4 regions of the Paenibacillus sp. FSL L8-0641 genome follow, and region 1 is predicted to be linked to each of the others. Evidence: riboswitches for the same ligand, from Rfam matches in the RefSeq annotation. Region 1 holds a riboswitch; each other region holds the start of a gene.
What was found. Region 1 has a riboswitch for cyclic di-AMP ahead of MKY16_RS06790 (hypothetical protein). Riboswitches for the same ligand answer to the same signal wherever they lie in the genome.

Region 1 (7,461 bases):
AACCCGTAAACGAACTGGAGGAGTTCGCTTTACGGGTTTATTTGGTTTCTTGGTGATATGGAATGACCTGTATGTAACTGGAATGCTTGTTGGATTTAGAGTGGCGATGCCTCCTTATAATCGTTATCGTCGATGTTCAGAATTGCAGCAACTTGTTTTCTGTACCTTTGTGCTTTGCGGGTGCCGTGAATCAGATTGGACAAGCGTGAAGGCGGAATATTGTGTGTCTCACAAAATGTTTTCTGATCCAGTCGAAGTTCGACAAGCCGTTGTTTGATGGCCCACCCGAAGGAGGTGACAGGCATTTTGTTGTTCAAAAGAAATCGCCCCTTACGGATTCTTACGGAATAATTGGTGTGTTATAATAATCATCAGTAAACATGTTAGAATTAACCATCTGAAACTATGATACACTTTTATACGTGTTTTTACAATCGTAAATACGTTATTTTGTCAAATTAATTACTTAGTTAAGTGCCAGGTGGTTCTGATAATCCGTAAGGGGGCAACATTAATGCATAGTTCAGCAAGCGGTTATCTTTATACAGGACGGTATTATTATCGCTCATATATGTAAGTTAAAATAATTATAATATTTTTGTTTACAAATAGTTGATGAGAGAGTATAATAAATCTGTTGCCTCAATACATTATGATTTGCGGTCGTGGTGGAATGGCAGACACGCTATCTTGAGGGGGTAGTGGGCGTACGCCCGTGGAGGTTCGAGTCCTCTCGACCGCATTATATGCAAGACCTAGTTAAAAAAGCATCCTGACACGGTTTACGTGAAAGGATGCTTTTTTTTGTTAAGTATTTTTCGTTATATTCTTTAGCCACGGAAGCCACGGTTGCAACAGGTCGTTTATTAACTGTGATAATGAAGAATGTCAGTTTTGCTGCAAAAGCTTCTCTATATCTCCCGCCAGCTTATCTGGAGTAGTTTGCGGTGCATAGCGCTTAAATACGTTACCTTCTCTTGTAATTAAGAATTTAGTAAAATTCCATTTGATCGCTTTGGACCCTAATACCCCCGGAGCTGTTTGGGTCAGGTAGCGAAATAAGGGGGGTGCTTGATCGCCATTGACATCTGTCTTGGCGAACATCGGAAAGGTGACACCATATTTGATCTGGCAAAACTCGGAGATCTCCTCACTGGAACCTGGCTCTTGTTTGGCAAACTGGTTGCTGGGAAATCCCAAAATTTCGAGCCCCTGTTCATGATACTGGTCATATAGCTCTTGTAGCGCTTTGTATTGGGGGGTTAACCCACATTTGCTGGCAGTGTTCACGATAAGCAGAACGTTCCCTTCAAATGTGGATAACGGAATTTGTTTCCCTTGCAGGGTTTGCGCATCATATTCATAAACGGTCATAGCATCTCTCCTCATTCAATATCCAGCAATTAAATTGTAGACAATTCAAAGAAGGGTTGCAAGTCTGGAAAAGCTGTATAAAGACCTCAGGCGCTGTAAAATCGTATTTTGCTCAAAACAGTAAATCGCACCGCAAATGGAGCGAATTAAGGTGTTTCTTCTTATAAAAGTGGGTTCAATCGGTGTTTAGCTGGTACATATAGCGTATTTTCTTCTCTTTTTACAAAAAAAGGCCAATAACGCTTTACCCTACGCCAATATTGACATGCTTGTCATTTTCAAAAAAGGATGAAAAACAGAGATTGAAGGAGCTGTGAGAGGCATAGTTGCATTGTAAGCGTTATTATTCATCTTCTATGCTCTAAAGGCCGATTTATAACCCTGCAGTTGAGCTTTACAGTCTTCCATGCGCGGGTGTATGATTCAAGACGTAATTTCAAATTAACTTGAATGAAGCAACAACGAAATGTCTACAGCGCTGAATTTTGCAGTTGCAAAAGCGGGGGAACCAATCGAGACTGTACGGCTTCGGAAGCCGTGTGTCTCATGGGGTGAATTTTCCGGTCAAGTGCCAGAAATAGGGCGACTCTCACGTCCGAATCCGACAGCTAACCTCGTAAGCGTACAGGGAGAGGCAACAAACCGCCGTGTGCAGCCATGGTTTATTTTATCATGGATATGTCAGAAGCCGGAGGAAAGCCTTTTTCCTTCGGCTTCTTTTTGTTGTCTTTTTATACCGGGAGAGGAGCTACTGATGGAAGGTCGGTTAATTATTGTCACTGCACCGAATGAAGCGGGCAGAAGTTTTGTGAAATTGCTTATTTTTAAAAAATTGGCGTTTGCAGTTCTCACGAATAGCGCCCAGGAGGAACGACAGCTCAAAAAAATGGGTGTGGAGCACATTGTCCGCATCAATACCATGCAAGCGGGAAAATGGAATTTTCCAAAAAAAGAAATTGGTAGTGTGTATTTGTTCGAGAACAGCTTGAATCTGACTTGCCGTTTCCTGCAAATATGTCGACCACTAACATCGGAATCGATCTATGTTATTACACACGGCTGTAATCCACAAGGAATTTATCGGGGATTGGGAGCGGACCATGTGATCTACACATTGAACGGAGAGGTGGGTTTTCTGCTGAACGGATAAGCACTTATGACATAGTTGTTTTATGATTTTATGATGGAATAAGAATGGCGATCTGAGGACCGATACGGAGGGTATAAACATGATGGATATATACATGCTGCTCGTCATGGCTGTGAGTTATGGAGTGATACTGCTGTTTGTACGCTGGTGTGATGCGCAGACCTCTAAAGGAGGACGAAGAGGATGATCGTTATACTCGGGCTTACAGCTATTGTGTTTATGTATTTAATCTACGCACTCCTGAACCCTGAAAAGTTCTAGTCACTTGTAGGGATAGAGCGGGCGGGAACAACAGATCTGAGCATTAAAGCATATTGGTAGCAGTTTTTCGCAAACGTGTGCACTTCATAGATGGTCTGAATCGGGTCTGTTGTTCCAAACGCAGGAGCATTTTGAAGGAGGAATAGAGGATGGAGCTGCTTCAAATTGGAATTGTGATCGTTATATTGCTGCTCTTGGTAAAGCCAATGGGTACATATATGTATCATGTATTCTCGAATGAACCGAATCGGACGGATCGGATTTTTGGCAGAACAGAAAAGCTGATTTATAAGGTAGTAGGCTTGAAGAAAGTGGAGAGCATGCGTTGGACTACGTATGTTATGAGTTTCATTGCTACGAACGCCGTGCTTGTGGCAATCAGCTACTTGCTGTTGCGTTTACAGGGAATGCTTCCCGGTAATCCGGCTGGAAACAGTAATATGGAAGCATCACTAGCTTTTAATACGGTAATCAGCTTTATGACGAATACGAATCTCCAACATTATAGCGGAGAAAGCGGGCTTACGTATCTGACACAGATGGCGTTCGTCACGATGATGATGTTCACTTCGGCTGCTTCCGGTTTTTCGGTTGCTGCGGCTTTTATGAGAGGATTGACGCGGCGCGGTGAAGGGATGGGCAATTTCTTTCAAGATTTTATTAAAGCTATTATAAGGATTTTCCTGCCGCTGGCCTTTGTGCTTACGCTGGTGCTGGTCGGATTGAAGGTACCGCAGACGCTACAGCCTACGGCGGATCTTACGACGCTGAGCGGAACACAACAGCAAATTTCTATGGGACCCATTGCTTCTCTGGAGTCCATCAAGCATTTGGGGACGAACGGGGGCGGTTATGCGGGAGCTAACTCTGCGCATCCTTTTGAGAATCCAAGTCCTTGGACGAACGTGCTGGAAATTTTGGCAATGTGGGTAATGCCGGCTTCGTTGCCGTATACCTTTGGATTGTTTGCCCGTAATCGTAAGCAGGGCTGGATTATTTTTAGCTCCATGATGGTATTGTTTCTTATTTTTCTATCCATTACGTATGTATCTGAGAAGACAGGTAATCCGTTAATCCAGACACTGGGTGTGGATGCTTCTCAGGGAAGCATGGAAGGGAAAGAGGTTCGTTTCGGTATTGGACAATCGGCTTTATTCACTGCGGTCACAACAGCGGCAACGACAGGTTCGGTCAATAATATGCATGATACACTAACCCCGCTAGGTGGCATGGCTGCTTTGGGAGAAATGATGCTAAACGTCATTTTTGGCGGCAAGGGTGTCGGGCTGATGAATATGCTGATGTATGCGATTCTGGGTGTGTTTATATGCGGACTGATGGTCGGGAGAACTCCGGAATTTATGGGAAGGAAAATTGAAGGCAAGGAAATGAAGCTGATCGCCGTTGCCATTTTGGTACATCCGTTTCTCATTCTCGCCCCAACTGCGCTTGCGTTTATGAGTCATTGGGGATATGATGCGGTCACTAACCCTGGCTATCACGGGTTGACTCAGGTGCTCTATGAATATGCGTCATCTGCCGCAAATAATGGTTCGGGGTTTGAAGGTCTTTCAGATAACAACGTATTCTGGAATGTCACAACGGGGATGGTTATGTTCTTCGGGCGATATGTATCTATGATTGCATTGTTGGCTGTGGCGGCTTCGTTGAATGCCAAAGCGCCGACTCCGGTGACGACGGGGACACTGCGCACGGACAACAAGTTATTTGGAGCCATTCTGATCGGAGTCGTGCTGCTGATTGGTGCGTTGACCTTTTTACCTGTCATCGTATTGGGACCTGTTGCTGAATTTTTGACCATGTGAAGAAGAAAATGAGAATGGATGAACGGGGTGTTTGACCATGAAGGAACAACGCAAACACATGCTGGACAGAAGCATCTTGAAGCATGCGATCAAGGATAGCTTTATAAAATTAAATCCGATGATGATGATGAAAAATCCTGTCATGTTCGTCGTGGAGATCGGTACATTGGTCGTGCTGCTAATGTTACTGTTTCCCGGTTATTTTGGAACTGACAAGGAAATGGGCTTTAACCTGGCCGTGTTTGTTATTCTGTTGTTTACGTTGCTTTTTGCCAACTTTGCCGAAGCGCTCGCGGAGGGGCGGGGTAAGGCACAAGCTGCCTCTTTAAAAAAATCCAAGCAGGATACGCAAGCTAACAAGCTCGTCGGAAATGACATTCAGGTGGTTAGCTCAACCGAGTTGCGTAAGGGGGACGTAGTTATTGTCTCCCAGGGCGAAATGATTCCAAGCGATGGTGAGGTCATTGAAGGTTTGGCTTCGGTGGATGAATCTGCAATTACGGGAGAATCGGCTCCGGTCATCAAGGAATCGGGTGGTGATTTTTGCTCGGTAACCGGCGGAACGCGAGTGGTTAGTGACCGGATTAAGGTGCGGATTACGACAGAGCCGGGCGAGACATTTATTGATAAAATGATTTCGCTCGTGGAAGGCGCTCAGCGGCAAAAAACGCCGAATGAGATTGCGCTGAACACTTTGCTGATTAGCTTGACGATTATTTTTCTAATTGTGGTAGTTACGCTAGCGCCGATTGCCCGTCATTTTAACATTGATTTGCCTGTTCCTGTGCTGATTTCGTTGCTAGTCTGTCTGATTCCAACCACGATTGGAGGACTGTTGTCAGCCATCGGGATTGCCGGTATGGACCGGGTCACCCAGTTTAATGTGCTAGCCATGTCAGGCAAGGCGGTAGAAGCTTCTGGGGATATCAACACGATGATTCTGGATAAAACAGGTACAATCACCTTCGGGAACCGGATGGCGAGTGAATTCGTGCCTGTAGAGGGCGTGGAGAAGGCAGAGCTAGTGAAGTGGGCAGCAATTAGCTCTATGAAGGATGAGACGCCAGAGGGTCGCTCGGTTCTCGAGTTGATGCGCAAACAGGAGCATGCGTTGGATGAATCCTTGGCGGCAGGTGGAACCTTTATCGAATTCAAGGCGGAGACCCGGATGAGTGGTCTGGATCTGGCCGATGGACGAAAGGTACGCAAGGGCGCAGTGGATTCCGTTCGGCAATGGATCGTATCGCAAAATGGCAGTGTTCCAGCCGATCTGGAGGAAAAAGCGAATCAGGTAGCCTCTGAAGGAGGTACACCGCTGGCAGTCGCGCTAGATGATCAGATATACGGTATTATTTATTTAAAGGATACAGTGAAGCCAGGCATGAAGGAACGGTTTGATCAGCTCCGGGAAATGGGTATCCGTACGATCATGTGTACCGGAGATAATCCGCTGACAGCAGCTACAATTGCACGAGAAGCGGGAGTGGACGACTTTGTAGCTGAGAGCAAGCCGGAGGATAAAATCGCGGTTATCCGACGTGAGCAGGAACAGGGTAAGCTGGTTGCCATGACCGGAGACGGCACCAATGATGCACCTGCGTTGGCGCAAGCCGATGTAGGTCTTGCCATGAATAGCGGCACAGTCGCGGCCAAAGAAGCGGCTAATATGGTGGACTTGGATTCCGATCCGTCCAAAATTATTGAGGTGGTCGCGATCGGCAAGCAGCTGCTTATGACGCGCGGAGCATTGACAACGTTCAGCATTGCGAACGATGTTGCCAAATATTTTGCCATCATCCCGGCGATGTTCATGCTAGCCATTCCACAAATGGGCGCTTTGAACGTCATGGGGCTTGGCTCCCCGCTGTCCGCTATTTTGTCGGCGTTAATCTTTAACGCGGTTATTATTCCGCTTTTGATTCCGCTGGCCATGAAGGGCGTGAAGTATAAGCCGATGAGCTCGGATCGCCTGCTGGGACGGAATTTGCTGATTTACGGTCTGGGCGGTATGGTCGTACCGTTTGTCGGTATAAAGGCCATTGATTTGCTGGTGCATTTGTGGATTTAGCGCAGAAAGGGTGAACGACATGAGTGGTTTTTATCGGATGATGTCTGGACGCAGATTTGCTGCACACGAAAAAGCTGAATCTGGCGGACAAGGTCATAACAAACATACAGGGACCGGGACTGTGTCGGAAGGACAACCGGAGAGACAAGAGATGCGAGGAAGTACAGTTATTGGAGTGGCTTTGCGAACTTCGGTGCTGATGATTCTCTTGTGCGGTTTGGCATATCCGCTAGCCAGTACAGGAGTAGCGCAGGTCCTGTTTCCGCAGCAAGCAAATGGCAGTATGCTCCGTGACGCGGAGGGGCGGGTGGTTGGCTCCGAACTGATTGGGCAGTCTTTCACTGATTCGGCGTTTTTTCAAGGTCGGGTATCGAGCGTTGATTATAATGGGGTTGGTTCAGGCTCTAGTAACTACGCACCGTCGAATCCGGCCTTGATACAGCGAGTCAAGGACTCTATTGCGGATTGGCAGAAGCATAACCCGGATGTACCCGTCAGTCAGGTTCCGGTGGACCTGATTACGAACTCCGGCTCCGGTCTAGACCCACACATTTCTCCACAGGCGGCACGGGTGCAAATTCCGCGCATTAGCGGCTTGACGGGTATCCCGCAGGATCAACTGAGAGCATTGGTGCAGGAGCAGACAGAAGGCCGCAGCGCCGGCGTGTTCGGCGAGCCACGTGTCAACGTGCTCAAGCTGAATCTCGCGCTTGAGGCGCAAATGAAGGTAGAGCCTGCCAAGCCATAGATGAATCAAAAAAAAGGTATTCCTGAGCGATAAG
Region 2 (7,461 bases), 1.5 Mb from region 1:
AATTTTTATAACTTTTCAAGCTGTACAAATCGTAAGGCTGTGGCTGCTTTAGCACGCCATCATGTCCGGTAATCACTACAATATCCGGACGGATACGGGGAAGCAGCCGGTACAACGTATCCGCCATTGCCGATTCATGAACGTGATGTCCCTCTGCAGGAACACGGAGCTGTTCATATAAACTGAGACATTTTTTCAAATAGCCGGGATCTCCATCCAGATGAAGAACCTTTCCCGGCATTTCAAAATACGTTGACTCGACTGGATCACTCCAGTCCCCAACCAGAGCTGCCTGACTACGAGCAGCTTGCTGCTGGCGTGCCCGTTGCAACAGATTAAGAGACTCACCAGCCTTAATGTGAGCCTGCTGGGTCTTACCGCTAATCTGGTCTGCAGGCACTCTGACCAGATCGTTCACCGGGGAATCGGCCAGCAACCGAAATTCTATTCCCTTAATGATCGCTTTATCCCGCTGGATGTCCTCAACGCGAAACGTGACATCTCCGCCGTACGATTTCCGAACGACCAAGTCTCCTAAACTCATCACACTGTATCACCCCTCGTATATCGTATGGGTGAATGCACAGTTTGGTTCCAGCTTAGGATATACCTGCTTCCACCAGAACAGCACTGAGACGCGCAAATTCCTCAATACTTAGCGTTTCTCCTCGACGGGAGGGTTCAATACCAGCTTGTTGCAACAACGGCTCCAACGTGTCCTTGTTCTCTTTGGTGAAGAATCGGCTTTTTAAGTTATTGGAAATCGTTTTACGACGCTGGGCAAAAGCAGCATGAACCACTTCAAAGAAGTGCTTCTCATCCACCACTTCCACCGGAGGGGCTTCCCGTACACGCAACCGAATGACTGCAGACTCCACATTTGGCTGGGGAATAAATACTGTATTCGGTACAATACAGACTAATTCAGGTTCGCTGTAATATTGTACTGCAATGCTCAGACTACCGTAATCCTTCGTTCCAGGAGACGCAGCCATACGCTCAGCCACTTCTTTTTGGATCATAACGACGATATTCTCCAAAGGGAGCTTGTCCTCCAGTAGCCTCATCAGAATCGGTGTAGTAACGTAATACGGCAGATTAGCCACGACACTTACTTTACTCACGTCTGCAAAATCAGCTGCAAACACCTCGCGTAAATCCAGCTTCAGCACGTCTCCATGACGTACCTTCACATGCTCATAAGGGGCCAACACTTCTTCGAGAATTGGCAGTAGCCGCTGGTCAATCTCAACAGCGGTAACTACCTTGGCCGATTGCGCCAGCTTCTCGGTCAAAGCGCCAATCCCAGGACCAATCTCAAGTGCGCCCTTCGTCTCATCCAATCCGGCAGCATTCACAATCTTATTGAGAATATTTTGATCAATCAGGAAATTTTGTCCCAAACTCTTTTTGAACGAAAAACCGTGCCGTTGAATAATTTCCTTTGTACGCCGCGGTGTTGCTATATCTTGAATTCCTGTCATACGGATATCACAATCCTTCACTTTCAATTTGTGCCAGCGCTCCGGCAAATTCCTCGCGGCTGATCTGAAATACAGAGAGCCGTTTATGTAGCTGCTTTCCGTTACAATAACCAATACCCAGCACATTCCCTAAGGCCATACGGCGTGCAGCAGCATTGGGGTGGGTGATAAGTCCAGCATCAATCAGGTCCGCCCACTCAATCAGCGGGTCGGCGCCTTCTACTGTCGTATGAACCCGTGCGAGAGCGTGTCTGATCGCTTCCGGTGAGGCATTCTCCACACCAATATCTCCTTTGCGCGTCGCTTCTGCCTCGGGTATAAAGGCCTGCTTGCAGCCGGGTACCTTGGAAGCGATAATCTTACGGATGCGCTCCCCTGCATGATCGGGATCGGTTAAAATGATGACCCCCCGCCGCTCCTGCGCCAATGCAATTTTACGCAGCGTCATTTTATTAATGGCTGAGCCGCCAGTTTCTATCGTATCCGCTTCAACAGCGCGGCGAATGGCCACCGTATCATCCCGGCCCTCTACCACAATCACTTCCTTGATCATTTGCATTTCCCTCCACTGCTACACAGCAAGCTATATTTATCTTTCCCTGCTTTTGAAAACAAAATAAGAAGAGGATATCCTCTTCTTAGCATGGCATAACTATGTTGTTAATACTATCGCATTGCCCTCAACATACACAACCTGTTTTAGTTGATTTCAGGCTTTACCGGTCCGATAACATATACGGTTTTACCGTGCTTACGACCAAATTGGTTGGCTCGGCTCAAACTCTCATAATACACATCGATTTTGTGGCCTTTAATCGCGCCACCGGTATCCTCCGCACGGCGGAAGCCCACCCCTTCGATATACACCCACCAGCCGATTGGAATTATACTCGGATCGACAGCGATGGTACGGCCTTCCGTCACGCGCGTGCCGGATGCAGTACGTGTACCGATACCTGGCTCCTGTGAGGAATACGCCGTCATGGAGACATTTTGTAAAACTTTGCTATATTTAAAATTGACGCCTGCTTTACGGACAGCACTGCCCGAACTAACCGTTGTTGTCTTAACCGCATCATTGGGACCGACGGAAGCAGCAAGAACGACCGGCTTTTTCTTCGTTCCTACCGCAATAACCTTATCCACACGGTTCTGTGCAACTTCCTTGTTAACCAGCTGTTTGGATACCAACTTTCCATCATGATATACCTTTTGAACGTGCTGGACTACCACACCCGATTTGCCGCTTTGAATGACCCGATTATCGCCTTTATAAAGACTTGGATCGGCCGTTTTGATGACCTGATAAGGCACCTGTTTTTTCTGTTCGACCTGCTGTTTCTTCACACGGACGATTTTTATGTCCATGTTAGACGAAACAGAGGCATCCAACGCAGGATAAACTTTATCCGTTGACGATAATTTATAGCCCGAGGTACGAATGGCACCTTCTACTGTATTTTCTGTTGTGTACAGCTTTTTCGTCTCATTGCCTGAAGATACTTTAACTTGATTGGCACGTTTAATGACTACGCGGTCCCCATCCTGTACTGCTCCATTTAGCGGCATAGAAATTGTATCATGCGGCTGAAGTGAAATGGAATGCTCGCTCAGCAAATCTTGAAGCTTGGATTCCCGGGTTTCTACCGCAGATGCCTTGCCATCAATGACAAAAAAGACTTGTTTTTTAGATTGCGTGTACATCAGAATTGAAATCATAATCGTTAGCGCGATTAGAAAAATAGCAACCAAAGCAGCCTGGCGCACATTCTCTTGCTTCCAACGCAATACGTAAGACATGCTGGATGAGCGTGACTCATGGGTCTCCTCTTTTTGGAAAATGCCCATTTCCTCCGTCCTCCTTACATAGCCCGCCGTCTGGAGTAAGACATAGTTGAGATTTGACGTGACTATAACAGATTTTCTACAAGACAAGCCCAAACTGCGACTGTCCTGCACCATGTACCCGTCTTCGCGGCATGCTGTCCTCCCCTGTTTAACCACAGTATGATGACAGATTTTCTTTTATTCACAACAAAAAAAGCCAAAGAAAGAGACTAGAGAGCTCTTTCGTGGCTTCCGGCATGTGTGAATATGCGGGAAAACTCATGCACGAGATGGCTTCTCTCTTGTTACGCTTACGGGGTTAGCTGTCGGGTTCGGACGTAGAGAGTCGCCCTAGCTTGGGTCAACCGCTCATGGCGGTCGCCTTCACATTCACCCCGAAGACCCAGAAAGAAATCGAAATACGGCTCCTCTACCTGTTCAATCCCATCTGGGAAAAGAATTTAGGTCGAGCCGGCTGGCGGAAGAGACGTTCCCTTCTTGCACATAAGCCGGACGTACTGTAAGCCATATCGGTTCCCCCGTTCCCTGTAAAAGGGACTCAGCGAGACTGGTTCATGAAATGACTTGTTGATGTTTACATTCAAACAACAATTCACTGAAAAGATGATATCCTGTTTCCATGCATGTTGTAAAGCAGGTTTCAAGTACATTTTTCAAAATATTCGGTTAAAATATTGTAATATTCTCGAGTTTCCTGCAACAAATTCATGATTAGCTTCGTCTATCTCTTTATTTTGATCGATTTCTTCGCTTTTTTATTGAATGTCAAATCGTTCCAAGGCATTTTGGGTCGTTATTGACACTAATTCCTCCACTGTAATCCCCTTAATTTGGGCTGCAGCCTCTGCTACCAGTCTCACATGCGCAGACTCATTTCGCTTCCCGCGAAACGGATGCGGCGTCAGGTAGGGCGCGTCCGTTTCAATGAGCAGACGGTCCAGTGGCACCTGTGCCAGCACCTCTTTTGGCTGCTTGGCATTTTTAAACGTAATAGGACCACCGAAGGAAAGGTGAAATCCCATATCCAGCACCATTTGGGCTGTCTCCCAGCTCCCAGAAAAGGAGTGCATGACTCCGCCAATCTCACTCGCTTTTTCCTCACGCAAAATCTTAACAATATCTTCATGGGCATCCCGGTTATGAATAACAATGGGCATTTTGAGCTCACGAGCCAGACCAATTTGATTTCGAAACACCCGATGCTGAACATCCTTCGGTGATGTATCCCAATAATAATCCAGACCGATCTCTCCGATGGCTACGACCTTCTTATGACTGCATAACGATGCAATCCATTCTAAATCGCCCTCTTGCATTGTAATCGCATCCTGCGGGTGCCATCCAACTGCCGCATAAATAAAATCATACGTCTCGGCCAATTTCATGGTGGATGGAATGGTCTCACGATTAAATCCGATATTGATCATCCGCGTTACTCCTGATTCGACAGCACGTGCTATAACTTCTTCACGATCTTCGTCAAATTGTGGCGCATCCAAGTGAGTATGAGTGTCGAACAAATCCAAGGTTTACATCTCCTTTTTTTACTTACATTTCTATATAGTTGTCTATTCTTTGACAAAATAATTCCTTATTTCGGCAGGAAGCCTGTCTTTTACCGCGTTCAATTTATTCTGGGGAAAATACATATGATATTTCCCTCGGTGAATACCACTTATGGAGCGCACAATTTCCGAAACTTCGGATATTTCACTCACCTCGCCCTGACGTCCAAGCAGTAAAATCTGGTTGTCCGTCGAGCCACCCTGCCGAAACACATCATAAGGAAGATCCGTCGGAAAATCAATTTCAAAATCATATTCAGGGTGCAAACCAGCCTCTTCCAAAGCTTTCCGAATACTGTCAATGGTATCTGTATCCATATTTTCAATCTCTACATATTTATACAATCTACGGTCCATAAAGCGGCTGCTCAAATCACTTAAAATTTCGTCCTTTTCTCGTTTCCACTGGCTAAATACGGTCTGAATTAATGACTCATCGAGCATCAGATATTGCTCTACTGTAAGCTCTCCTTTCAACAGATCCGGCAGCGGGTTCAGCAGAAAACCAAACTCATATCCATTTTTAGACAATTCCTTTGCTCGCTTGAAAATTTTACGTAAAAGGATCTCCGAGCTGCGTGTTACAGGATGAAAATAAATTTGCCAATACATCTGATAGCGTGACATTAAATAATCCTCTACTGCATGCATGCCTGATTCCTTCACAACAATTCTCCCATTATGAGGACGCAACAGTCGTAAAATACGGTCCAAATCAATCGTGCCGTAGTTGACACCTGTCGAATGAGCATCCCGCAACAAATAATCCATACGATCGGCATCTAGCGGACTGGTCACCAAGTTAACAACAATCGGCTTATCATACGTTTTGGCTATAACTGCAGCCACCTTTTGTGGAAGCTTCTCGTCGACTTGCCGTAGCACGGCGTTGATCTTCGTGTCTCCCAGTACAATGCGGCATGTCCAATCCTCATGGTTCATATGAAAGGCTTCCTCAATTGAATGTGAAAATGGGCCATGCCCCACATCATGCAATAGAGCTGCACACAGAGCAACCTGCCTTTCCTCTTTCGGCCAATCTGGGAAATCTCCACGTTCAAATTGAGAAATAATACTTCTCGTAATCTCATATACGCCCAATGAATGTGAAAAACGGCTATGCTCCGCTCCATGAAACGTAAGATACGATGTGCCTAACTGCCGTATGCGGCGTAAACGTTGGAACTCCGGCGTGTTGATCAACCGCCATATCACAGTATCCTGAACATGAATGTAATTATGTACCGGGTCTTTAAATACTTTTTCTTCACTGAGTGGCTGGTGCAAGATATCAGCTCCTTTAATATTCGGAATAATGGATTAAAATACAATAAAATCCTAAAGCATTTCCCTCATTCGACATTCTTTGTCGTAATATGTCGAATTATAGTTTTTCGACATTTCCAAATCGACAAATTGAATAAATCATCAATAAGATAAGGCAATGCACATGAGTAAAGCTCTTTAATCTAAATACTTTTGCATAATCAGACTGTTACTACATTTTTTAGGTTGACTGTTTTGGGAATCGTTGGTATAGTAAATATCAGAAAAGAGAAAATTTTGTCGAATCATGACACTTATATTATTTTAAACGGCGAGAGGAGCCTGATTTATTATGATGAAATCCACTGGTATTGTAAGAAAAGTCGACGAGCTCGGACGTGTTGTTATTCCAATCGAATTGCGCCGTACCCTGGGAATCGGGGAAAAAGACGCGTTGGAAATTTATGTTGATGGCGAACGCATCATGCTTAAAAAATACGAGCCTGCTTGTATCTTCTGCGGTAATGCTGAGAACGTAATTTACTTCAAAGGGAAAATTGTTTGCCAAGATTGCATTTCTGAAATCCCAACACCTGTGACAAACTGAGAATTTTAGTATATAATAGACTTATCAGATATTGTTAATTCTAACCTTTTTCATATACACTCCTTGTTGCCTTCCACGGTTTGAACCCAACCGTTGGAAGGCCCTTTTTTGTTTAGGCAGATATTCATAAGAGTGCGTTGTAAACATCTCTCTTGGAGATTGCACGATCTGTGGCTGTACGCTTCATTGCGTCCTTGCGTGTAAGTCCCTCTTGCTCGTAATGTGCGACGTGGGACTCCAAAGATAAGGACTGCCACCATGCCTGACGTTCCTGTTCTTCTTCCTCTTCGTCTTTTCCTTCAACCACTAGACAATACTCACCAATCGGTGGATTTTCCTCTAGTTTAGCAAGGCATTGCTCCACGGTTCCTCGTACCCATTCCTCATGCAGCTTGGTCAGCTCACGCGCAAGCACCACTTTGCGTGAACCTAATGTTTCCTTCAACACCATCAATGTCTTCACAATACGATGAGGCGATTCATAAAAAATAATTGTGCCGTGAGATACCTGAAACGATAGCAACAGCTTCTCCAGGTCCTTTTTCTCCCGTGGTGGAAAACCAGCGAAGGTGAACCTTTCTGTATCCAGTCCTGAGGCAATTAAAGCAGATAGTGCCGCATTCGCTCCTGGGATGGGGATGACGCTAATTCCCGCTTCCAGTGCCAGCTTGACCAGATCCGAACCAGGGTC
Region 3 (7,461 bases), 2.9 Mb from region 1:
GAACGTGTGCTTAAGGAAAATTTGGAACGTCCCGACTTGATCGTTGTCGATGGTGGACGTGGACAAATTAAGGCGGCGACCGATGTATTGCAAAATGAGCTGGGTTTGTTCATTCCTGTATGTGGTTTGGTGAAGGATGCCAAACATAGAACATCCCAACTATTGGTGGGAGAATCCTCTGAGGCCGTGACACTTGCACGTAATAGCGAAGAATTTTACCTGCTGCAACGGATTCAGGACGAGGTTCACCGTTTTGCCATCACGTTCCACCGCGAGCAACGCGGCAAATCTATGGTAACTTCCCGGCTGGACTCTATTCCAGGCATTGGCGAGAAACGGCGTAAGTTACTGCTTAAGCATTTTGGATCGCTCAAAAAAATAAGAGAGGCCAGTGTCGAAGACTTCCGGCCTCTCTCTATTGGGGATAAGCTTGCGCGTCAGATTATAGCTGCCCTTCGGGAGGAGGAGTCGTAGAATGCGACTCCTCTTTTTGTATAGGTTCAAACATCATTCGATTTGGTTTTTTAGGACTAAACCAATAAATGATGTAACCCACGATGGCTGGAAGTAAGATCCAGAATAGACCAGCGCTCACATTCACAGTGTCTCCCAGACTTATCACACTAAGTCCCATTAGAATGCTGTCAAAAATAACGTGGCTGAACATAGCGGCAATAAAGCCGTAACGCAGGAACACAAAACTGAACAGCAAACCAAGAAAAGTCAGCTCAATAGGTCTGGAAATCACTGGATAGATCGGATAAAGTGTATGTCCCAGTGCCCAAATCAGCGTGGTGATCAGACAAGCAACAAAAGTATTTTTCACTATTTTTTTGACCATCGGAATACCAAACAGACGGTAGACAGTCTCTTCTCCAATACCTGCCATCCAGGCCATAATTGGCAGCAGCCATGGATAAGCCATATTGTAAGGGGATTGCGTGGCATCTGTTGTGGAGAATGTATTAAATGTGCGCTCCAGTATAAAGAATAAAATGGATTGTACCCCGAGTAAAATAAAGGCCCACAAGTAGCCGACATACATACTGCGAAGCACATACAGCCCGTAGCCCGGCTCTTTCGCACGTGGCCATGCATTCAGTCCAACCTGACGCATAAGTCCGTCACCGCCGACCAAGGAGAAGTAGAGCGCTACAGCCATGACGAAGGTAACACCAATCTGGAAAACCATAAGAAATATAAGCATGCCCTTACCGCCTGCTTCTGCTTGCAATAAAGGCAGCATGTTCATGGTCCCAGCTATACTAGCAATAAAGTATATAACGGATAGAACAATGCCGCGTACAAATGAAGTATGTCGTCGGGTGAGTGATGCATACACAATGGCAAGTACACCCAGCGCAAAGCTAAACAGGGCATAACCCGCATAGGTCATCCAATTCGCCCAAAATGTTTGCTTTTCGATATAATCGGTATAGGACGACGGGGCCGAAAAGCTTTGAGTGAAGGAGCGAACATCACCGTTTTCAAAAGTAAAAGCCAGTGTAAGTACCGAGGCGCCGATTTTTTTATCGTCTATGGTATACTTTAATCCGCCTTCTTGTTCAGTGGTCGCGAGCTTTAAATCCGCCGGCTTAAAGCCAAAGCGCTTCACCCATACAGCGGCCGCCTGCTCCTTGGCTTCAAGCGTCATGCCGTCCTCAGCCACACGTACAAGCCTGTTACGTGCTTGTTCATCCGTAGAAATATCAGCCTGCGTGTAATTGGTGCTGGAGGTGATCCGTTTAAAACTAACGACCTTCCCAGTGGATAAATCTACGTGAATTTGCAGCTTGCTCTTCGCTGAGGATTCAGGCAGATCGACCCGAAAGGTTTCGTAAGGGTAATTTTTCTTCCATGTACGGTCGTACTGTTGAAGCAGTTTTTCTCTAGATAAATAACCGTACAAATCTGTTTCGGCCTGATAGGTCACCAGAGGCTTCTCTGGCTGTGATTCAGTATATCCCAGCTCGGAGCGGGCGAAGTCCAATGCGTGTATAACCGCTTCTTGTTTGCTGATGACCTTTGCATTCATTACTGATTCTGGACTTGGATTGCTAAGCGAGGGAATAAGCAATTGAAAGATAAAAAAGCAAATCAGGCCAATCCCGCCCAGCAAGCCTAATTTTTTGAAGTTGGCCGTGAGCACGACCGGTTTCCCGATAGGATTCATGAGTTTCCTCCTTAATCTGTAAATAAGAACATCCATTAAAGATATCATACTGCACAGGTTCCCGCCAACAGACCAGCGATATTCATGAAAATAGAGTGAAAGCACTTTAAAGTTCCAATAAAATAAGATAAGCTGCGATTAAACGATGCCCATTCGCAAAATAAAGCCAATTTCACGTTTTTTCGACGAAATCGGTTTTGTGATCTGGATATAGAAGGATTATAATCTTGAGGCAATGCCTATAAAATACATAGGTAATGATATACAGTTGAGCCGAATTTCTATGGGAAAACGGGGGAACCATGTTACTGGGGTGAATTTTACAGCCGATCACTGGTGGATCGGAAGTGTAAATAGGGCATACTGTGCTGCCCGAATCCGTCAGCTAACCTCGTAGGCTATGAGCAGGAACCAAGTCAGGCACTCGGTTTTCCGGTGTCTTTTTTTGTGCGTATAAAAGTGTTTGGATTGGTTAGATAGACCGCTGCGGGTGCAGATTATTCTTCCGATTGCTGTTATCCCCGGATTTTTTGATTGTATACCCCCTTTAATGGTTAAAATCCGGAGATAAAGGCAAACGCTTCGCTTCTTCAGAACAATTCTGCCCCCTTCGCTACTGCCCGCCAATAGCACAGGGGGCCGAGTAGTGCTTGACATGCATTCTTCCTGTATTCAGGGAATGCTAATTATAGTTAACTAAGGTTTGGAAAAATCAAAAAATTCAGGGGCAACGACGATCGGAAGATCAAATGGAACGCGTAGCGAGCTTACACCGTATTAAATCACTGTTTTTATAGTTTTAAGGATTAGGAGAGAAGTGATGAATAGATGAATCCCAATGCAAGCTGGCTCCGGCTTTCTCCACCGCAGATATTCGTTGCGGGCTTTGCCATTATCATTCTAATAGGTAGTTTATTGTTAATGCTGCCGATCTCCAATACAACAGGAAAGCCACTTGCGTTTATAGACGCTTTGTTTACTGCCGCTTCCGCGACCTGTGTTACAGGGCTTGTCGTAAAGGATACGGGGACCTTTTTTACAACCTTTGGTCAAGTTGTTATCGTGGCGCTCATTCAGATCGGCGGCCTAGGCTTTATGACCATGGCTACCTTGATTGCACTGGTGTTCAAGCGTCGGATTTCCCTGCGGGAGCGTCTCATTTTGCAGGAAGCGATGAATCAGACTTCTGTAGAGGGAATTGTCGGGTTAATCCGTAAGGTATTACTGTACTCACTGGTTATTGAAGGCGTATGCGCTACGATATTCTCGGTTCGCTGGTCCTTTGATATGCCCGTAGGCAGGGCGATTTATTTTGGAATCTGGCATGCCATCTCCATGTTTAACAATGCTGGTTTTGATTTATTCGGTGAATTTCGCAGCTTGACAGGTTATGTATATGATCCGATTGTTAATTTTACAGCCATGTTTTTGATTATTTCAGGCGGCATTGGTTTTGTAGTGATGTCAGACCTGGCAGAATATCGCAAGCGCAAGAGACTGTCCTTGCATACCAAGGTGGTACTCAGCATGACGGGCGCTATGATTGTAGTCGGCACGCTCGTGATTTTTGTATTTGAGTTTACGAATCCGAAGACTCTCGGCTCGCTTGATTGGGGTGGTAAGCTATTGGGATCTTTATTCCAGTCCGTTACTCCCCGTACCGCAGGTGCCAATACCTTGGACATTGCAGGCTTGCGGCAGGCTACGCAGTTTTTTATCATCATACTCATGTTTATCGGGGCTTCTCCTGGCTCTACTGGAGGCGGGATTAAGACCACAACATTCGCCCTGCTCATTGGAGCGGTGATTTCGATGCTGCGGGGGCGGGAAGATATTGTACTGTTCAAGTACCGACTTGCGCAGGGACGAATTTACAAGGCTTTGACCATTACACTGCTGGGGTTGCTGTTCGTGATCGGGGTGACGATGATTTTGTCGGCAACCGAAGATCATCATTTTCTGATGATCTTGTTCGAGACGGTATCTGCGTTTGGTACGGTGGGGCTGTCGATGGGGCTTACACCTGATTTGACAGTCATAGGCAAGCTGGTGATTACCCTGACGATGTTTGCAGGTAGACTGGGGCCACTCACGCTAGCTTATGCACTGGGGCCGAAAAAGGGTAAAGAATTATATCGTCATCCGGAAGGTAAAATGATTATAGGATAAGGGAGTTTTCGAGTAGATATGAAGACGCAGCAGTTTGTAGTTATTGGCTTGGGGCGGTTTGGCTCAAGCCTGGCTTTGCAATTGGTGGATATGGGGTGCGAGGTGCTAGGCATTGACCGGAATGAGGATGTTGTGGACAGTATGAGTGAGATGTTGACACATACTGTCGTGGCGGACGCTACCGATGAAGACTCGTTGCGATCACTGGGCATCCGTAATTTCGATTGTGGCATTGTTGCTATTGGTGATGACATTCAGGTAAGCATCCTCACCGCCATTTTGCTGAAGGAGCTGGGTGTGAAAAAAGTCGTAGCCAAAGCCATATCTGTGCTGCACGGGCGTGCGTTAGAAAAGCTCGGTGTGGACCGGATTATTTATCCAGAACGGGATATGGGTATCCGGGTGGCTCACCAGCTAGTCACGCCTAATTTGCTCGATTATTTGGAGTTGTCTAAGGAATATAGTATTGTGGAACTCAATGTACCTGCATGTCTGAATGGCAAAACGCTAGCAGAGCTAAATGCCCGTACCCGCTTTGGTTGTAGCGTCGTGGCGCTTCATACGGCGAATGGTATCCTGATCGCACCGACGGCTATGGATCGATTAAAAGCCGACGATATTATGGTCATCATCGGCTCGAATGATAATATCGGCCGCTTTGAGGATGAGGTTGTTAATGTTAATGAAGAGGGCTAAACCCTTTACACCATACGGTAGCCTGCAAACGACGCACGTGTCTCGCTAATCCAGCGTCGTGCTGTCGGACCGAGATCGGTCGTCTCCGAGTAAATGAGGGAGGTCGTTCGGCGTGTCTCCTTCAAATCGGGCAAGTACAGTGCAGTGAGTCCATTATCCCGTAATAGTTCGCTGCGCAAATAGGATTTGGGTAGCAAGGCAGAAGCCTTACAGGTTGGAAGCAGGCGTACAATTGCCTCGAAGGAGTCGATTTCCATGCGGATATCCGGCATGATGCCGCTGCGCTGGAACAAGTCATCCGTCAGACTGCGATACCAGGTTCCTTTGGAGAAAATAATCATCGGCAGTCCTTGCAGATCTTTCATCGAGGCCGTTCCTGTCTTGACGGTTAATTCATGTCCAATGGGAACAACGAGCTCCAAATGATCATCAAATAGCGGAATGCAACGCAGTCCGACTTCATGAATGGCAGATCCGACAATACCGGCGTCTGCTTTTTTGTCACGTACAAAGGCGACGATTTCATGGGTTTTACCGGTGAGCAGCTTCAGCTCGGTTTGAGGATGCTTGCTCATAAAAGCTTCGACAAGGGTAGGCAGCGTTGTCTGGAGTGTCGTGAGACTTGCGCCGAGTGTAAGCATACTCTGGGCTTCATTTTTGTGCTGGGAGAGCTTTTGTAAGAAGCGAAGCTGTCGTTGCCGTTGCTCTAGTGCGAATGTATAAACAAATCGGCCGGTGGACGTAATTTCGAGCCGTTTGCCCCGACGATCAAAGAGATTTACACCCAGCTCTTCCTCTAGCTTGGCAATTTTGCGGGACAGGGCGGGTTGGGACAGATTCAGCAGTTTGGAGGCTTTATTCAGGCTGGACTGCTCGACAATGACGGCAAAAGCGTTCAAATCCTCAAACAAATTATCCACTTCCTCTCTATATGCAAAAAAGACATAATAATTAATACGTATATTGCAATTCCATTATAAGCCGAAAAGGAGTAACATGAAAGCGACACAAGATGTTCACACTTTTGTTTTTCCTAATAAGGGACACCTTGTTGGACATTTCCTGTCGGGAACTGTCATTTTATATGTTATATTACTATTGAAAACGCTATTATTGGGAGAAGGGAGCATGACCTAGATGAGAGGATTTTATTCCAGAAAGCTGCATTCGCTTCTTGGCGTCATTCCGTTGGCTCTATTTTTTGTTGAGCATTTGGTGACGAACTTCACAGCGGTGGAGGGCGGCAAGGAAGGATTTAATCGCAGCGTGGCCTTCCTGAATGGTTTGCCGCTGGTTATTGTGCTAGAAACTTTATTCATCTACTTGCCATTACTGTTCCACGGAATTTATGGCTTGTATATCGCTTATCAGGCTGACCCGAATGTAAAAAGGTTCGGCTATTCACGTAACTGGCGCTTTCTGTTCCAGCGTATTTCCGGCGTCATTACGTTTGTATTTATTATCTGGCACGTATACGACACACGCTTTCAGGTCGCTCTGGGTAATGTAACCCATGAGGAGCTAGGCGGCGTCATGCATGGCATCGTGACAAACCCGGTTTATTTTATTTTGTATTTAATCAGTGTCGTTTCGGCATCCTTTCACTTTGCTAACGGACTGTGGGCATTTATGGTCAGTTGGGGGATTACTGTGGGACCACGTGCGCAAAAAGTATCTTCTTATATCTGTATGACCCTATTCGTGGTGGTGTCTATCGGCTTCATCGCTTCCCTGCTTGCATTCCGCAGCGCGGAATTTCAGGAAACAGCAACTGCCTTGGTGCAATGCAGTACTTTTAAACAACTACTGTAAATGAGTCATATCCATTATACATTGTGTTGAAATTCTATTTTCAAACGTAAAAGGGGATTTGGTTAAAAATCCTGAAAAAAAGGAGTGAGCAGAAATGGCAGCATCCAACATTATTGTCGTGGGCGGCGGTCTGGCAGGTCTAATGGCTACGATCAAGGCGGCAGAGGCGGGAGTTCACGTTCATTTATTTTCTTTGGTTCCGGTCAAAAGGTCCCACTCCGTTTGTGCTCAAGGTGGCATCAATGGTGCGGTAAATACCAAGGGTGAGGGAGACTCCCCCTGGATTCACTTTGATGATTCGGTCTATGGCGGGGATTTTCTGGCCAACCAGCCTCCGGTAAAAGCGATGTGCGAAGCGGCTCCGGGGATCATTCATCTCATGGACCGCATGGGCGTCATGTTTAACCGGACACCGGAAGGACTGCTGGACTTCCGCCGCTTCGGCGGTACCCAGCATCATCGGACCGCCTTTGCTGGTGCGACGACAGGACAGCAGCTTCTGTACGCTCTCGATGAGCAGGTACGGCGCTGGGAATCTGCGGGTTTGGTGACCAAGTATGAAAACTGGGAGTTTTTACAGGCTGTACTGGATGATGAAGGCATCTGTCGAG
Region 4 (7,461 bases), 1.4 Mb from region 1:
CAGCGTGGACGCGCCGAGGAGGGCTGGAACCTCCACCAGTATCATGGTAACTCCGAGTTTTATGCCGATTTTGGAATTTACAGCGTACGGATTCGGGTGCCTGAAACTCATATCGTAGCAGCGACCGGATTCCCCACCCGTGGTGCCGTCCGACAGAACGGACAAAAAATATATCAATTTTATGCCGATGATGTACACGATTTTGCCTGGTCCGCTTCACCCAACTTTGTAGCCGTAGAAGAACCCTTTTCTTCTGCTGAAGTCCCTGGTGTCAAAATCAAGCTCTACCTTGACCCATCGCACAAGGAGCTCAAAGGACGCTATATGAGCGCAGCGAAGGCCGCTCTTTTGTACTACAGCAAATGGTACGGGCCTTATCCATATTCCACCCTGTCCATCGTGGTTCCACCTAAATCAAGCAATGGAGCTGGCGGCATGGAGTATCCGACACTCATCACGGCCGCTGCTGCGGGTAATCTCAATCCTGGCTATAGTCTGGAACGGACATTAGTTCATGAGATTGGACATCAATATTTCTATGGAATGGTAGCCAATAATGAATTTGAGGAGCCGTGGCTGGATGAAGGCTTCACCTCCTATGCAGAGGAGCGACTTATGGAGCAAGAATATGGGCTTACCCCCAACTTGCCATTACAATCGGGACAGGTATCCTCCCCACAGCCGCTAAACCGTGAGTCATGGAAGTACGGCTCGGCTGCTGAGTACGCGCAAAATGCCTACTCTCGAGGCAAGCTGGTACTACGGGGCATTGAACGTCAGGTGGGTATGAAAAAAATGGATCGCATTATGCGGACCTACGTCCAGACGTACCGATTTAAGCATCCGTCCTCACTGGATTTTCAACGTATCGTGGAGAGAGTCACCGGACGCTCATGGAGCCACTATTTTGAACAGTATGTATATGACGGCCAGATGGCGGACTTTTCAGTGGATCACATCACAAACCACAAGCTGGAGAATGGATATGAAGCAGTCGTGACGGTCAGCAAAAAAGGGGCGGATTATCCCAAGATCCCTGTCCAATTTACCTTCAAGGATGGAACCACGAAATTCAAGGCTTGGGACGGTGCGGGCAAAAGCACAACTTTTCGGATCAAAAGTACTTCTCCCGTTTCCTATGTAACCCTTGATCCCCTATATACCATTGCACTGGAGAACAAGCATATTAACAATACCTTAAAAGCCGAATTGGACGAAAAGCAACAAACCCGTTGGAGTATAAGTGTAACCAAGCTGTTGGAGACACTGCTTGGAAGTCTGTCATGGTGAGGTGTCTATAGATGCGGACTGTTATAAAAGAGGGCTGGGCGCTGGTGCGCATACGATTCTATATCGTTATCATTTTATTTCTGTATCGACTACTGTGGGGGGTGTTTCTCTATCGACTGGTGCAGTCTGCCGTTATCCCGCTATTGCTCCGTTATCCTGATCAGGGTCAAAACGAGCTGGGACAGACCTTGTTTTGGATGGAGAGCCAGATTGCTCTGATGGACAGCCGGGAAGTACATGTGTATTTGTGGATACTACTAGGGGCGACTGTACTACGCATACTAATCACTCCCTTCATTAGAGCCGGAATATATCAAAGCCTGCATACCGATGCGACTGAGCCGCAAAGCCTGTCCTTTTTCAAAGGTATGAAACGCCATGGCATGTCGTCGCTGTTGTATTACATCATCGAGTTGGGACTGCTGCTGATTCCCGCCTTTTGGGTAGTACCGAGACTCTACCCTATTGTAGCAGGTACGCTTCAATCTCCCTCTTACCTGCTGCACTTGTTGCCCTATGCCATGGGATGGATGGCATACGGATGGTTCATTCGGCAGTGCATCCTGTATATGCAACTAGGCACTGTCGGTGGTCACGCCATACTATCGTCCCTGCTCGCCTTCTTTCGCCAGCTTCTCCCAGCTGTCGGTATATCCCTTTTGCTCGGTGCTTGTGTGCTGCTGGTCTTCGGTCTATTTGGCACCGTGGCGATGATTTGGACTGGCATGCTCGCGCTCATTCTCCAACAATCGTATCATTTTGTTACTAGTCTGGTCAGGCTGTGGCATATCAGTTCGCAGTACAGACTATGGCATACCGATATCTCCAGTAGAAGCTAAGCCCTTCCTTTATGTTAATCACTTCATTTCCGTCTGTCGAAAAAACTTTATGCATAACCGCGCAAACGGCACATAACTGAATACTGTTAACAAGATCTGTTCCTGGGACATTAGGAGCAGATTTTTTTTGTAACTTTTTGCAATGAAACATTTGCCAAAGCCAGCCGACTTTGTTACAATAATCGCAGTGAACTGATAGTAACAACTTTGTAATCTTTATTGTAACCTTTATCTCAAAAATATCGTTATTGTGAATACTGCTCTCCAAGGTGCACATCTTAAGTAAAGCCTAATTCCTGGCACCTAGGAAGCGGGGGAACCAGTTTGGGTGAATTGATCTCGCAACAGAGTGGTCATAGGGGAACCTTCTACCGAATCCTTAAGCTAACCTCGCAGGCATTGGAAGGGGTATATTTTTTTTGAAGAAGAAGCTAACGATCGCAGCTATGAGTCTTGCCATTGCCTTTACATCTTTTACATTCGGTGGCGGCAGTGCATTTGCAGACTCCAAGATGGACCAGGTCATCCAAGATGCCAAAGGAACGAACTACAGAAGCGGAGGCACTACACTCGAGGGATTCGATTGCTCCGGCTTCACAATGTATGTATTCAACAAACTGGGAATTAAACTTCCGCATCAATCTGGATCACAATTCAAAATGGGATCTTCTGTATCCCGCGATGAAATGAGGCCTGGGGACCTGGTGTTCTTCAACACCACAGGAAGAGGCATTTCCCATGTAGGTATCTTCGTAGGTGAAGGGAAATTTGCCCACTCCTCGACTTCACGTGGTGTAGTAGTTAGCTCACTGAACGAAAATTATTACGCTAACCGCTATGTCGGTGCAAAAAGAATTATGAGCACAGACGCTTACCATTCTGTAGCTTCAGATATTCCTGATGACGACAACGTAGAATAACTAACGCACAGCAAGCTAACTCTAGCCGCAATTTGATTCTGCCGGAATCGAATTGCGGCTTTTTATGTCCACAACATCAGCAATGATTATCTTTACTGACGAACTGACACCTCAAAAGGTTTCAATTTTAGCGAACATCGTCGGTTTTACCGTCACCGCTGGGGGAGCATATGAGCAGTAATTCCTTCTTATTGAATGTATACCCGTCTTGGGTATAAAATAAACACGCTTGCTATTCCCCTGCAACTTGTCTACAATCTGTTGTTAATGATTGAAGCACCTGTAAAAGGAGGATGGAACACATGCCGGCCTCAATATCCAACTATCGGATCGTACCGATGGACGAGCATCAAGCGGCTGCAATCTGTGAGTGGCGCTATGATCCACCTTATAACATATACGGTTGGCTCCCCTGGGAACAAATGAAGGCGCTTGAGGTCGAATTTGGAAGTCCCACGCTTCGCCAAGAGCAATATGTTGCCGTACTGGATGAAGAGAACAAGCTGATGGGATTTGCTCAATATTTTCCTATGATCGGTGTGACCCGGCTAGGTCTTGGCATGCATCCTGAAAGATGCGGACATGGCAAAGGCTCTGATTTTGTCCGTGCCATTGCAGAGGAAGCCCAACGACGCAACCCGAAGAATGAAATTGATCTAGAGGTGCTTACTTGGAATGGGCGCGCTATCCGGGCCTACAAGGCGGCTGGATTTGAGCTTACAGATACCTATGAACGCCAGACCCCCGACGGCAAGAAACCATTTTATTGTATGGTATATCGTCCCGAGCACCCAACCCAGGTTCTATGATAAAAGCGCCTTCGGCATACAACCACGATGTTGTATAGCGAAGGCGCTTTTATCATCATACGACAGATCATTACAAGCTCAATGACTGCTACGCATTTTTTCAAAAGCTTCATTATATTGTTGGGCTTCCTTAATATCCACGGCCATAATACCGCCATCGTCCCAAGAGGTCAAACGCAGAGTCACGGTCTTGTAATCAATCGTAATAAATGGATGATGATTGAATGCTTCAGATATAGCGGCAACTTCATCCACGAATGCAATCCCTTTCATAAAACTGGAAAAATTATATTTCCGAACGATCCAACGTCCTTCCTCCAGCTCCCAGCCCTCCAGTTTCTCCAGATGTGCTTCAATCTCTTCTTGTGTAAAAGGCATGTTACGAACTCCTCCCCGTTTATACGGAAGCCTTTCGACCGCTTAAATACGGCCAAAACTACGATATATTGGTGTACATATTACCACGGCCCCGTTGATAAATCCATAAGACGGACCTCAAATCAAAGGGACTGACGTCAGCTCCTCGTCCCCAATCAGTACATAGATACGATGCTGCTCCGGCTCATAGATCACAACGCCACTCCCTACAGTGATTGTGGGCTCTGTACCCAGTGCATAAAATAAGTCTTCTGCCAAAGCTTCATTGACTTCCTGACGTCCCGCCGGGTCCAGCCTGTCCCAATCTTCTGCTTCCATCTCAAAAAATTCATAGCTATCTGGGATGCGCCCCACAGCCTCTGTCAAATCGTTCAAAATTTGTTCATACTCACGTCCATGCTTTACTCCCATGCCATTTCCTCCAATGGTTCCGCCATTCAATACATAATCACCTTATTATACCGGAAATTCGCACTTAACAAAAAAGAGAGTTTTGTCGATAAATACTATAATCCGTCTTGTAATGACGCGCTTGGGGCAAGGACGACCCCGGCGGCATGAAAGGATTCAAAATCTATTCTCATGGATGAGGTGTATCATGCAAATTTCAACCATTATTGGACTTGTGCTCGGGATTTTGTCACTGGTCGTCGGGATGATCTTAAAAGGCGCTCCGGTCGTCAATCTGGTCAATAATCCCGCTGCTTACATGATTATTTTCGTCGGAACGGCAGCGAGTATATTTATGGCCTTCCCGATGGCAGAAATCAAACGGATTCCGAAGCTGTTCAAGGTTATTTTCACCGAACAAAAACTGTTAGACCGCAAAGAGCTCATCGGTACGTTTACCGAGTGGGCATCCATTACCCGTCGTGAAGGTCTGCTCGCCTTGGAATCCAAGGTAGAGGAAATCGACGATCCCTTTATGCGTGGCGGCATGCGAATGATTATTGACGGCAATGATCAGGAATTCGTACGGGACGTTCTAATGGAGGATATCAATGCCACCGAGGATCGACATCGCTCTGGCGCGCTGATCTTCTCCCAAGCCGGTATGTACGCTCCAACGCTCGGGGTACTCGGTGCGGTTGTAGGTCTGATCGCCGCTCTGGCCGACCTTAGTGACATGGAAAAGCTCTCTCATGCCATTGCAGCAGCCTTCATTGCGACGTTGCTCGGTATTTTTACAGGTTATGTCCTGTGGCATCCGATGTCCAACAAGCTGAAACGGTTATCCAAAAAAGAAGTCGAGCTTAAATTAATGATGGTCGAAGGTCTGCTTTCCATTCAATCGGGGATATCGACGATCGCCATCAGTCAGAAACTGACGATCTTCCTGACTCCGACCGAACGGGCTACGATGACCCAGAAGGATGGCGATTCCAGTGAGTAAAAAGAGACATGAACCGCATGAAGAGCATGCTGACGAAAGCTGGCTGTTGCCATATTCCGACTTAATGACCCTTCTGTTGGCTCTTTTCATTGTCTTATTCGGTATGAGCTCGCTCGACGCCAAAAAATTTGAAACTATGGCTCAATCCCTGAGTGCAGCTTTTAATGGCGGCACTGGCGTGCTGGATCACTCAGCCGCGAATCCGTCGTCACAATCCATGGATATGGGCAAAAATAAAGAACAAGTGTCACAACCCGTAAAATCGAAAGCTACTTCTACCTCTGAACTGCAAAAACAGCTGGCCCAACGGGAAGAAGAAGATTTAAAAAAGCTTAAAAAACAGATGGATCAATATATTCAAAATAACGGCCTGACCCCGTTGCTGAATACCAAGCTAAACCAATCGCAACTAATGATCACCATTAGTGATAATGCCTTGTTTTCATCCGGGCAGGCCGAAGTAAAGCCGGAAGCAAGAAAGCTGGCCAAGTCCATTTCTAGTATGCTCCAGCAGTTCCCTGGCTATGATGTTATCGTATCGGGTCACACGGATAATGTACCGATCTCCAACAGCCAGTTCCCGTCCAATTTTGATTTGAGCGCCAAGCGCTCTCTGAATTTCTTGCGTATCTTGTTGCTCAATCCAGATCTCGACCCAACCAAGTTTGTATCCATCGGTTATGGCCAGTATCGTCCATTGGCAAGCAATCAAGATGGTCAAGGGCGCTCTAAAAACCGTCGTGTTGAAATATCTGTTCTCCGCAAATATCAGAACGGGACACAAGTCATCAGTCCTACCTCAAGCTCGAGTGAAGGTTGATTATGCATATGTTATATGAACAAAGGCACCGCCGCATTTTTATGCAGCTGGTGCCTCTTTGTTTAGTGCTTCCTGTACTTTGCCCTTTCAGATACGACGATCATACGCTCTAGGCTATACGAGCCCCTCTGGCATTAGCTAAGCGTATAATCGAGCATCTGACCAAGCTCCAGCTTCTCAGCCTCTGTCAGATCACGCCAGGCACCTTTCTGAAGGGACCCCAACCGAATATTCATGATTCGCAGCCTTTGCAGTTTTTTAACTTCATAACCGAAGGCTGCACACATACGCCGGATCTGACGATTTTTCCCTTCAGTCAGGATAATACGGAATACATACTCAGATACACGCGTCACCTCACAAGGTAGCGTCCGCTGACCGAGTATTTTCACCCCGCTAGACATGCCCTGCACAAAAGACGGTACGACAGGGCGGTCCACTGTTACAATATATTCTTTCTCATGCTTGCCTTCTGCCCGTAGAATCTTATTCACAATGTCTCCATCGTTGGTAAGTAAAATGAGACCTTCCGAATCCTTATCCAGGCGTCCAATCGGGAATATCCGCTGCGGGTGCCCCACAAAATCAACAACATTGCCTCTAATGTGGCTCTCCGTTGTACTTGTAATGCCCACCGGTTTGTTCAATGCAATATAGACGTGATCAGACTTATCGCGCAGTGGCTTGCCGTTCACGCGAACATCATCGCCTTCTTCCGCTTGACTACCCAGCACAGCCACTTCGCCGTTAATCGTCACGCGACCGCTCTCTACCAGCTTGTCTGCCTCCCGGCGCGAGCAAAAACCGGTTTCGCTGATAAACTTGTTAATGCGCAACCTGTGTACCCTCCATTTCTACTAACACACTTCCTCCTGCGCCCCAGCCCGTTACTCCGGCTTGGCAATCGGAAGCTGCACCAGGGCTGTCGTTCCCTCTCCCTCTGTGCTTTCAATATCCAGTGTGCCTTTATGACTCTGTATAATACGCTGGCTGACCATAAGTCCTAGTCCTG

Region 2: another riboswitch for cyclic di-AMP. It lies ahead of MKY16_RS00140 (3D domain-containing protein); the one in region 1 lies ahead of MKY16_RS06790 (hypothetical protein).
Region 3: another riboswitch for cyclic di-AMP. It lies ahead of MKY16_RS19775 (TrkH family potassium uptake protein); the one in region 1 lies ahead of MKY16_RS06790 (hypothetical protein).
Region 4: another riboswitch for cyclic di-AMP. It lies ahead of MKY16_RS00535 (C40 family peptidase); the one in region 1 lies ahead of MKY16_RS06790 (hypothetical protein).

The regions. Positions count from the first base shown of each region.
Region 1 covers NZ_JBBOUW010000001.1:1,501,264-1,508,724, forward strand. Annotated here, with positions in the region: gene MKY16_RS06775 (hypothetical protein) at 96-317, opposite strand; tRNA gene MKY16_RS06780 (tRNA-Leu) at 660-742, shown strand; gene MKY16_RS06785 (glutathione peroxidase) at 889-1,374, opposite strand; cyclic di-AMP (ydaO/yuaA leader) riboswitch at 1,841-2,013, shown strand; gene MKY16_RS06790 (hypothetical protein) at 2,129-2,524, shown strand; gene MKY16_RS26100 (potassium-transporting ATPase subunit F) at 2,708-2,785, shown strand; gene kdpA (potassium-transporting ATPase subunit KdpA) at 2,935-4,611, shown strand; gene kdpB (potassium-transporting ATPase subunit KdpB) at 4,649-6,679, shown strand; gene kdpC (potassium-transporting ATPase subunit KdpC) at 6,699-7,427, shown strand.
Region 2 covers NZ_JBBOUW010000001.1:26,345-33,805, reverse strand. Annotated here, with positions in the region: gene yabG (sporulation peptidase YabG) at 1-544, opposite strand, end outside; gene rsmA (16S rRNA (adenine(1518)-N(6)/adenine(1519)-N(6))-dimethyltransferase RsmA) at 600-1,484, opposite strand; gene rnmV (ribonuclease M5) at 1,492-2,037, opposite strand; gene MKY16_RS00140 (3D domain-containing protein) at 2,184-3,332, opposite strand; cyclic di-AMP (ydaO/yuaA leader) riboswitch at 3,604-3,886, opposite strand; gene MKY16_RS00135 (TatD family hydrolase) at 4,088-4,858, opposite strand; gene MKY16_RS00130 (HD domain-containing protein) at 4,901-6,184, opposite strand; gene MKY16_RS00125 (AbrB/MazE/SpoVT family DNA-binding domain-containing protein) at 6,516-6,770, shown strand; gene rsmI (16S rRNA (cytidine(1402)-2'-O)-methyltransferase) at 6,895-7,461, opposite strand, start outside.
Region 3 covers NZ_JBBOUW010000001.1:4,363,999-4,371,459, reverse strand. Annotated here, with positions in the region: gene uvrC (excinuclease ABC subunit UvrC) at 1-474, shown strand, start outside; gene MKY16_RS19780 (CPBP family intramembrane glutamic endopeptidase) at 443-2,173, opposite strand; cyclic di-AMP (ydaO/yuaA leader) riboswitch at 2,435-2,588, shown strand; gene MKY16_RS19775 (TrkH family potassium uptake protein) at 3,002-4,342, shown strand; gene MKY16_RS19770 (potassium channel family protein) at 4,361-5,038, shown strand; gene MKY16_RS19765 (LysR family transcriptional regulator) at 5,044-5,949, opposite strand; gene MKY16_RS19760 (succinate dehydrogenase cytochrome b558 subunit) at 6,176-6,850, shown strand; gene sdhA (succinate dehydrogenase flavoprotein subunit) at 6,945-7,461, shown strand, end outside.
Region 4 covers NZ_JBBOUW010000001.1:131,002-138,462, reverse strand. Annotated here, with positions in the region: gene MKY16_RS00545 (M1 family metallopeptidase) at 1-1,290, shown strand, start outside; gene MKY16_RS00540 (hypothetical protein) at 1,302-2,129, shown strand; cyclic di-AMP (ydaO/yuaA leader) riboswitch at 2,406-2,543, shown strand; gene MKY16_RS00535 (C40 family peptidase) at 2,549-3,049, shown strand; gene MKY16_RS00530 (GNAT family N-acetyltransferase) at 3,352-3,858, shown strand; gene MKY16_RS00525 (4a-hydroxytetrahydrobiopterin dehydratase) at 3,937-4,236, opposite strand; gene MKY16_RS00520 (hypothetical protein) at 4,354-4,647, opposite strand; gene motA (flagellar motor stator protein MotA) at 4,835-5,629, shown strand; gene MKY16_RS00510 (flagellar motor protein MotB) at 5,622-6,449, shown strand; gene rluF (23S rRNA pseudouridine(2604) synthase RluF) at 6,584-7,285, opposite strand; gene MKY16_RS00500 (PAS domain S-box protein) at 7,337-7,461, opposite strand, start outside.